Regions from separate parts of the Streptomyces sp. NPDC031265 genome, predicted to be linked through region 2. Evidence: riboswitches for the same ligand, from Rfam matches in the RefSeq annotation. Region 2 holds a riboswitch; the other holds the start of a gene.
The links. A riboswitch is a leader RNA that binds a small molecule or an ion and turns the genes downstream of it on or off. The one in region 2 is predicted to bind S-adenosylmethionine.
Positions count from the first base shown of each region.

Region 1: another riboswitch for S-adenosylmethionine. It lies ahead of thrC (threonine synthase); the one in region 2 lies ahead of ACZ499_RS05750 (aminotransferase class V-fold PLP-dependent enzyme).

Region 1 is NZ_JBVIHM010000001.1:566,024-570,386, forward strand. Features, by position in the region: gene ACZ499_RS02755 (alpha,alpha-trehalose-phosphate synthase (UDP-forming)) at 339-1,739, opposite strand; gene ACZ499_RS02760 (glucosyl-3-phosphoglycerate synthase) at 1,815-2,762, opposite strand; SAM riboswitch class I at 2,928-3,055, shown strand; gene thrC (threonine synthase) at 3,073-4,363, shown strand, end outside.
Region 2 is NZ_JBVIHM010000002.1:348,078-352,440, reverse strand. Features, by position in the region: gene trpD (anthranilate phosphoribosyltransferase) at 133-1,197, shown strand; SAM riboswitch class IV at 1,366-1,483, shown strand; gene ACZ499_RS05750 (aminotransferase class V-fold PLP-dependent enzyme) at 1,721-3,184, shown strand; gene ACZ499_RS05745 (Lrp/AsnC family transcriptional regulator) at 3,451-3,732, opposite strand; gene ACZ499_RS05740 (rhomboid family intramembrane serine protease) at 3,729-4,363, opposite strand, start outside.

The sequences.
Region 1 (4,363 bases), on a different contig from region 2:
TCGTCTGCGGTTCGTCTGTGGCTGGTCGCGCAGTTCCCCGCGCCCCTGAAGGCAGAAGGGGGCCCGGCCGAATCCAGCCCCGGCGGCGCGAAATTCAGCCCCTGGGGGTCCTCTCTGGGCGAAGTCCTTGGGGGAGTTTGAGGAGCGGGGTCCGGGGCGGAGCCCCGAAGCGGGGGCGGGGGCGCAGCCCCGGCGGGGGTATCGGGGGCGGAGCCCCCGTGAGCGGGGTGCAGGGGCCGCAGGCCCCGCAAAGGGGTCCGGGGGCGCAGCCCCCGGGAGACCACCTCGACCACCCACCCACCCCCGGAGGGTCAAGGGAACGGGCGGGGTGGGGGAAACTACCGCTCGCGCAGCGCGTTCAGCTGGGCCAGGAACCACTGCTGCGGCGGCAACGCCGTCGCCGCCGCGGCAAGCCGCTTCGTGCGCTCCACCCGCTCCGACCGCGGCATGGACAGCGCCTCGTGCAGCGCAGCCGCCGTGCCCACCACGTCGTACGGGTTCACCGACACCGCATCCTCGCGCAGCTCCTCGTACGCCCCCGCCTCCCGGGACAGGACCAGCGCGCAGCCCTCGTCCGAGACCACGGGGACCTCCTTGGCCACCAGGTTCATGCCGTCCCGGATGGGGTTCACCAGGGCCACGTCCGCCAGCCGGTACGCCGCCAGCGAGCGCGCGAAGTCGTCCTCGACGTGGAGGAGGACCGGAGTCCAACCAGGCGTACCGTACGCCTGGTTGATGGCGGCGGCCGTCCGGGCCACCTCCGCCGTGTAGTCCCGGTACACCGCCAGGTCCTGTCGCGACGGGTACGCGAACGCCACGTGCACCACCCGCTCCCGCCACTCCGGGTGGTCGGCGAGCAGCTGCCGGTACGCCAGCAGGCCCCGCACGATGTTCTTCGAGAGCTCCGTCCGGTCCACCCGTACGATCGTCTTGCGGTCCGGCCCGATCTGCTCACGCAGTGTGGCCAGACGCTCGTCCACGTCCGGCTCGTGCGCACGCCGCCGCAGGAACTCCGGGTCCGCGCCGAGCCCGTGCACCCCGATCCGGGTGGTGCCCGTCCCGCCCAGCACCTCCCCGCAGCAGCGTGTGAACGCGTCCGCCCAGCGGTGCGTCAGGAAGCCAAGTCGGTCCGCGCCGAGCATCCCGCGCAGCAGTTGCCGGGCCACGTCGTCCGGCAGCATCCGGAAGTACTCCGGCGGCGCCCACGGCGTGTGCGAGAAGTGGCCGATCCGCAGGTCGGGGCGGAGCTCCCGGAGCATGCCCGGCACCAGCGCCAGGTGGTAGTCCTGGACCACCACCGAGGCCCCCTCGGCCGCCTCCTCCGCCAGCGCCTGCGCGAATGAGCGGTTGTACGCCTCGTACGCACCCCACTGGCGCCGGAACTCGGCGTCGAAGACCGGCTCCAGAGGCGTCTGGTACAGCATGTGGTGGACGAACCACAGCACCGAGTTCGCGATGCCGTTGTACGCGTCCGCGTGCACCCCCGCGTCGATGTCGAGCATCCGCACGCCCGCCTCGCCCACTCCGCGCCGCACGGCCTCACGGTCGCCGTCGCCGAGCGCCGAGCACACCCACAGGGTGTCCGCCTCGGAGCCGATCGCGGAGAGGCCCGAGACCAGGCCGCCGCCGCCGCGGCGGGGCGTGAGCGTCCCGTCGGCGTCGAGGGTGTACGAGACCGGGCCGCGGTTGGAGGCGACGAGGACCTGGGCAGTGACCTGGGCAGCGCGCGCGGAGACCATGGAGACGAACCTAGCCCGTAGCGGATTGCCTCAAACGTACGAATGGAGGCGCGGACCTCCGATGGTCGCGCCCGCTTACGCCGCCCGATGCACCGCGTACTCGCCGATCTCACGCATCGGCGGCCGCTCCTCGGTGTCCACCGCGTACGTGCGCGGGACGAATCCGTCCTCGCCCCGCTCGAACTGGGTCAGCGACGGGCGCACCAAGTGGGCCCGGGAGAGGCGGAGTTGGGCGGTGCGGTAGATCGCCGCCGCCATCCGGCCGAGCGCCTGGCCGTCCTGGTGGCGGTGTTTGCGCACGCCCACGTCGACCTGGGCCAGCGCGTCCAGGCCCACCGTGTGCAGCGCGTCGACGAGCAGTCCCAGCTCCACTCCGTAACCGACGGGGAACGGCAGCCGCTCCAGGAGCGAGCGCCGGGCCGCGTACTCGCCGCCCAGCGGCTGGACGAACCCGGCCAGCTGCGGCCAGTGGAGGTTGAGCAGGGGCCGGGCCACGAGTTCGGTGACCCGGCCGCCCTGACCTGGGGCGTTGCCGAACGGCCGGTCGTACATCGCCTTGACGAAGTCCACGTCCGCGTCGGTCAGGAGCGGGCCGACGATCCCGGAGACGAAGGCCGGGTCGAAGTCCCTCAGGTCCGCGTCGATGAAGCAGACGATGTCACCCGTGGTGACCAGCAGGGAGCGCCACAGGACCTCGCCCTTGCCGGGCAGGGCGGGTATCCGGGGCAGGATCGCGTCCCGGTGCACCACGCGGGCGCCCGCGGCGGCGGCGACCTCGGCCGTACGGTCGGTGGAGCCGGAGTCGATCACCACCAGCTCGTCCACCAGGGGCACGGCGGCGGTCATCAGCTCGCGCCGGATCGCGGCGACGATCTGCCCGACCGTGGCCTCCTCGTCGAGCGCCGGCAGGACGACGCTGACCGTGGTGGCGCTGCGGCGCTTGGCGGCCAGGATCCCGTCCAGCGGGCGGTCGGCCGCCGACCAGGAACGCCTGCTCAGCCAGCGCTCCACCTCTTCCAGCACGATCGGAAGCCTCCTTGTGCGGTTCTCGTGTGATCCATCTCGCGGTTCGGACGACTATCTCAACCGTCCGGGCCTTCGGTTACAGTCTTGAACAACGCGGATGACCGTCGCATGTCGGGGGTCGTCGCGCGAACAAATGCCTGGGTCCTGGACCCAGTGCCACAGCGCTCATCCAGAGGGACTGAGGGAACGGCCCGTTGAAGTCCCGGCAACCCTCCTGCCGACCGCGAGGTCACGGTGGGGAAGGTGCCAATTCCGTCTCATGGCGAAATGCGCCATGGGGAAGATGAGGAGAAAGGGCCTCGCCATCATGGCTGTGCACACCGTTGACAACACCGCCAACACCGCCAATGCCGCCACCACTGTGAACCTCGGTCCCGCCGTCGCGCTTTCCTGCCGGGAATGCGGCGAGCGGTTCGACCTCGGCCCGATCTTCGCCTGCGCCCTTTGTTTCGGGCCGCTCGAAGTCGCGTACGACCTTCCGACGGGCGACCCCGAGGCGCTGCGCAAGCGTATCGAAGCGGGCCCGGAGAACATCTGGCGCTATGCGCCGCTGCTGCCTGTTCCGGCCAATGTGGCTGAAAAGCCCAACCTGAATCCGGGATTCACCAAGCTCGTCAAGGCCGACAATCTCGCCCGTGAGCTGGGCGTCACCGGCGGCCTCTACGTCAAGGACGACTCCGGCAACCCGACGCACTCCTTCAAGGACCGCGTCGTCGCCATCGCCGTCGAGGCCGCCCGCGCCTTCGGCTTCACCACGCTCTCCTGCTCCTCCACCGGCAACCTCGCGGGCGCGGTCGGCGCGGCCGCCGCCCGGGCGGGCTTCCGCTCCTGCGTGTTCATCCCGCACGACCTGGAGCAGGGCAAGGTCGTCATGGCCGCGGTGTACGGCGGCGAGCTGGTCGGCATCGAGGGCAACTACGACGACGTCAACCGCTTCTGCTCGGAACTCATCGGGGACCCGCTCGGCGAGGGCTGGGGCTTTGTGAACGTGAACCTGCGCCCGTACTACGGCGAGGGCTCCAAGACGCTGGCGTACGAGATCTGCGAACAGCTCGGCTGGCGGCTCCCGGACCAGATCGTCATCCCGATCGCCTCCGGCTCCCAGCTCACCAAGATCGACAAGGGTCTCCAGGAGCTGATCAAGCTGGGCCTGGTCGAGGACAAGCCGTACAAGATCTTCGGCGCTCAGGCGGAGGGCTGCTCTCCGGTATCCACCGCCTTCAAGGCGGGCCACGACGTCGTACGGCCGCAGAAGCCGGACACCATCGCCAAGTCGCTGGCCATCGGCAACCCGGCGGACGGCCCGTACGTCCTGGACATCGCCCGGCGCACCGGCGGCGCGGTGGAGGACGTGAACGACGAGCAGGTCGTGGACGCGATCAAGCTGCTCGCCCGGACCGAGGGCATCTTCGCCGAGACGGCGGGCGGCGTGACGGTCGGCGTCACACGGAAGCTCATCGAGAACGGGCTCCTGGACCCGACCCTGACTACTGTCGTCCTCAACACGGGTGACGGTCTCAAGACCCTGGACGCGGTGGCGCCGACCACTGGACCGTCCGCGACCATCCGCCCGAGCCTGGACGCGTTCCGCGGTGCCG
Region 2 (4,363 bases):
CCCTCTCAGCGACACTGCTGTACGCCACACAGCACAGGGGCCCCGTCCACGCGATGGACGGGGCCCTTCGCTGTCCCCCGGGCTGGATAGGGTGTTCCCATCCCTATCCGTCGGTGGACCCAGGAGCGGACCATGAACGTTGTGACCCCGGTCGGCGGCGACAGCGTGGCGGCCTACTCCTGGCCGGGCGTACTGGACGCACTGCTCAGCGGCACCGACCAGAGCGCCGAGGCGACCGCCTGGGCGATGGACTCGATCATGCGCGGCGAGGCGACCGACGCCCAGATCGCCGGGTTCGCGGTGGCCCTGCGGGCCAAGGGCGAGACCGTCACCGAGATCAGCGGCATGGTCCGCGCGATGTACGAGCACGCCAATGTGATCGAGGTGCCCGGCCGGACCGTGGACATCGTCGGCACCGGCGGCGACGGCGCCAAGACCGTCAACATCTCCACCATGTCCTCGATCGTGGTGGCGGGCACCGGCGCCAAGGTCGTCAAGCACGGCAACCGGGCCGCCTCCTCGGCCAGCGGCGCCTCCGACGTCCTGGAGAAGCTCGGCGTCAACCTGGACCTCACGCCCCGGCAGGTCGTCCAGGTCGCCGAGGAGGCGGGCGTCACCTTCTGCTTCGCCGTGAAGTTCCACCCCGCCCTGAGATACGTCGCCGCCGCGCGCCGGGAGCTCGGCATCCGCACCACCTTCAACTTCCTCGGTCCGCTCACCAACCCGGCCCGGGTCAAGGCCCAGGCCACCGGGGTCGCGGACGCGCGCATGGCGCCGATCGTGGCCGGGGTGCTCGCCGAGCGCGGCTCCTCCGCGCTGGTGTTCCGCGGCGACGACGGCATGGACGAGCTGACGACCACCGCGACCTCCCGGGTCTGGGTGGTACGGGACGGGGCCGTGCGCGAGGAGTCGTTCGACCCCAGGGACGCGGGCATCGACCTGGTGCCGGTCGAGGCGCTGCGCGGCGCGGACGCCTCGTACAACGCGGACGTCGCCCGGCGGCTGCTCGCCGGCGAGACCGGGCCGGTGCGGGACGCGGTGCTGCTCAACTCGGCGGCGGCGCTCGTCGCCCTCGATCCGGGCGAGGGGAGCCTGGTCGAGCAGATCCGGGCCGGGATCGCCCAGGCGGCCGAGTCGGTGGACTCGGGGGCGGCGCGGCGGGCCCTGGAGCGCTGGGTGGCCGCCAGCAACGCCTGAGGGCGGCTGGGGCCTGTCGTCACATTCCCGCCTGCCCCGGCCGCCCTTCGGGCGACGACGGGAAATGTGACGACAGGCCCTGGGGCCCGCGAGGTGTGACTCAAGGCGCAGTCCGGCATCCGGACTGCGCCTTGCGCGTACGCGGACGTATGGCAGGATGCTTTCCAAGGTCATGAGTGACAGCGACTACGGCCCCGGCCCGCTGTCCGGCAACCCTCCGTCCGTGGCGGGGTGCCCCGGGTGAAGACCAGGTCGCAGGCAGCGAGGTCTGCGGCAAGCGCGGACCCCTGCGCACTCCCTTCGGAGTGGCGCGCCCCTGGGGTCCTGGTCCTCAAGGGAGCAGTCTCGTGAGCAAGCGAATGCGATAGGGCCTCCGGCCCCTCTTTCTGTACACCTCCGCGGGCCCCTCTTGCCCGTGTTCGAGGTCAACCCCCGTGCACCCGGCGCCAGTTGGACTGCCGCCGCCGTGCCGTGGGGCTCCACAGTCATTTCGTCGCGCCTCGTCCTGCCGGGAGAAACCGCCATGTCCGCATACGCCGCCACGCCCGCCGCCACTTCCTCCGCCGCCTCCGACTCCGCCGCCGAACCCTGCTGTGCGGCGCCGCTGCCGGTGCTCGGCCGGGACGTCACCGTGCCGCTGGTCACCGGCGGCGAGGTGACGTACGCGGCCCTCGACTACGCGGCGAGTGCCCCGGCCCTCCAGCGGGTGTGGGACGACGTGGCCGCGTACGCCCCCTACTACGGCAGCGTGCACCGCGGCGCGGGCTACCTCTCACAGCTGTCCACGGACCTGTTCGAGAACAGCAGGGCGGCGGTGGCGGAGTTCCTGGACTGCCGCGCGGGCGACCAGATCGTGTTCACCCGCTCGACGACGGACTCCCTGAACCTCCTCGCCCAGGTGATCCCGGCCGACTGCCAGGTCTTCGTCTTCGAGACCGAGCACCACGCGTCGCTGCTGCCGTGGCGGGACGCGCGGGTGACGTACCTCAACGCGCCGCGTACGCCGCGCCAGGCGGTGGAAACGCTGGAGCGGGCCCTGTCCGACCGCGATCCTTCCCCGAGCTCTCAACTTCGTTCGAGCAGGGGATACCCCAACGGCCCGGCCCTGGTCTGCGTGACCGGCGCCTCCAACGTCACGGGCGAGCTGTGGCCGGTGAAGGAGCTGGCGGCGGCGGCGCACGCGCACGGGGCGCGGATCGTGCTCGACGCGGCGCAGCTGGCGCCCCACCACCCCGTCTCCGTACAGGAGTTGGACGTCGACTGGATCGCCTTCTCGGGCCACAAGCTGTACGCGCCGTTCGGCTCCGGAGTGCTGGCGGGCCGCGCGGACTGGCTGCAGGAGGCCGAACCGTACCTCGCGGGTGGCGGCGCCTCCCGCAAGGTCGCCCGGCGCGTGGACGGCGGGGTTGACGTCGAGTGGCACACCACGGCCGCCCGCCACGAGGCCGGCTCCCCGAACGTGATCGGCGTGTACGCCATCGCCTCCGCCTGCAAGGCGCTGACCGAGGCGGGCTTCGCGGAGCTGGTGGAGCGGGAGAATCACCTGATCGCGAAGGTGCGGGAGGGACTGGCGGAGGTTCCCGAGGTCCGCGTCCTCTCCTTGTTCGGCGATGACGCGCCCCGGGTCGGCGTGATCTCGTTCGTGGTGGACGGCTGGAACAGCTCGCACTTCGCGGCGGCGCTGTCGGCGGAGTACGGGATCGGCGTCCGCGACGGCTTGTTCTGCGCGCACCCCCTGGTACGCACGCTCCTCGGCAGCGAGCCGCAGGAGCCGGGCGAGTGCGGCGCGCCCGAGGCGGAGCCGGGCGAGCTCCCCCAGACTTCGTCCGGGGGGACCCCCACCCTGAACGCGATCCGCGTCAGCTTCGGGGCGGGGACGCCGGACGAGCATGTGGAGCGGTTCGTGGGGGCGGTGCGGGAGTTGGTGCGGGACGGTGCGAAGTGGACGTACCGCACGGAGGAGGGCCGCTGCGTCCCGGCGGTGTGACCGCCTCCCACTTCCCGGGCTGCGCCCGGCCGCCTGTTCGGCTGCGGGTGGGTGGGGGCCGGTCGCGGGGTTCCCCGCGCCCCTGAAGATTCAGCCCCTCCGGCGTTCGAGGAGCGGGGGCCGGGCGGAGCCCCGAAGGCGGGGTGCAGGGGCCGCAGGCCCCGCAACGGGGACCGGGGGCCGCAGCCCCCGGGAAACCCGCCTCAGCCCCCACCCGCCCGCAGAAGAGCGGGAACCCCTGTCCCGTCCCGCCGCCCGCCCGAGGGCTACGCGTCCAGGCCGATGGCGAACGCCGCCTCCAGGTCGTGCTGCGAGTACGTCCGGAACGCCACGTGCGTGTCCGTCGCCTCCACCCCGGGGATCTTGCTGATCCGCCCGGGGATGATGTCCGCGAGGTCGTCGTGGCGGGCCACCCGGACCAGCGCGATCAAGTCATAGGTGCCGGTCACCGAGTACACCTCGCTGACGTTCTCCAGCGACGCGATCGACTCCGCGATTTCGGGAATCCGGTCCACGCTGGTCTTGATGAGCACGATCGCGGTGATCACGGCTGGTTCTCTCCCTCGGTGGCGGCCGACGCGGGTGGCTTCGGTCGTTCAGGTCGTTTCACTCTAGCCGCCCCGCGGAACCGGCCCCAGGCGTAGAGAAACCCCAGGCCGAAGCCGACGAGATGGGCCAAGTACGCCACCCCGGGCCCCGTCGGGGCCGCCCGTACCGCCAGCCACTGCAGCACGAACCAGAAAACCAGCACCATCGAGGCGGGGAAGCGCAGGGGCAGGAAGAAGAGGAAGGGGAAGAGGCTGGTCACCTTCGCCCGGGGGAAGAGATAGAGGAAGGCGCCCAGGACGGCCGAGATCGCCCCCGACGCGCCCACCAGCGTCTGGTCGGACGACGCGTGCGCGACCGCGTACGCGAGCAGGGCGAGGTAGCCCGCGCCGAGGTAGAACAGTGCGAACCCGATCCTGCCCATGCGCTCCTCGGCCATCACGCCGAAGACGTAGAGGAAGAGCATGTTCCCCAGCAGGTGCAGCCAGTTGCCGTGCACGAAGAGCGCCGTGAGGGGGGTGACGAGCGCGCCGGGGTCACCGGCCGTGAGTTCGTTCGGGATGACACCCCACCGGGCGAAATACGAGCTCTGCGCCGCCAGCAGCGCGTCCCCCGTCCCGTACGAGGGATTCA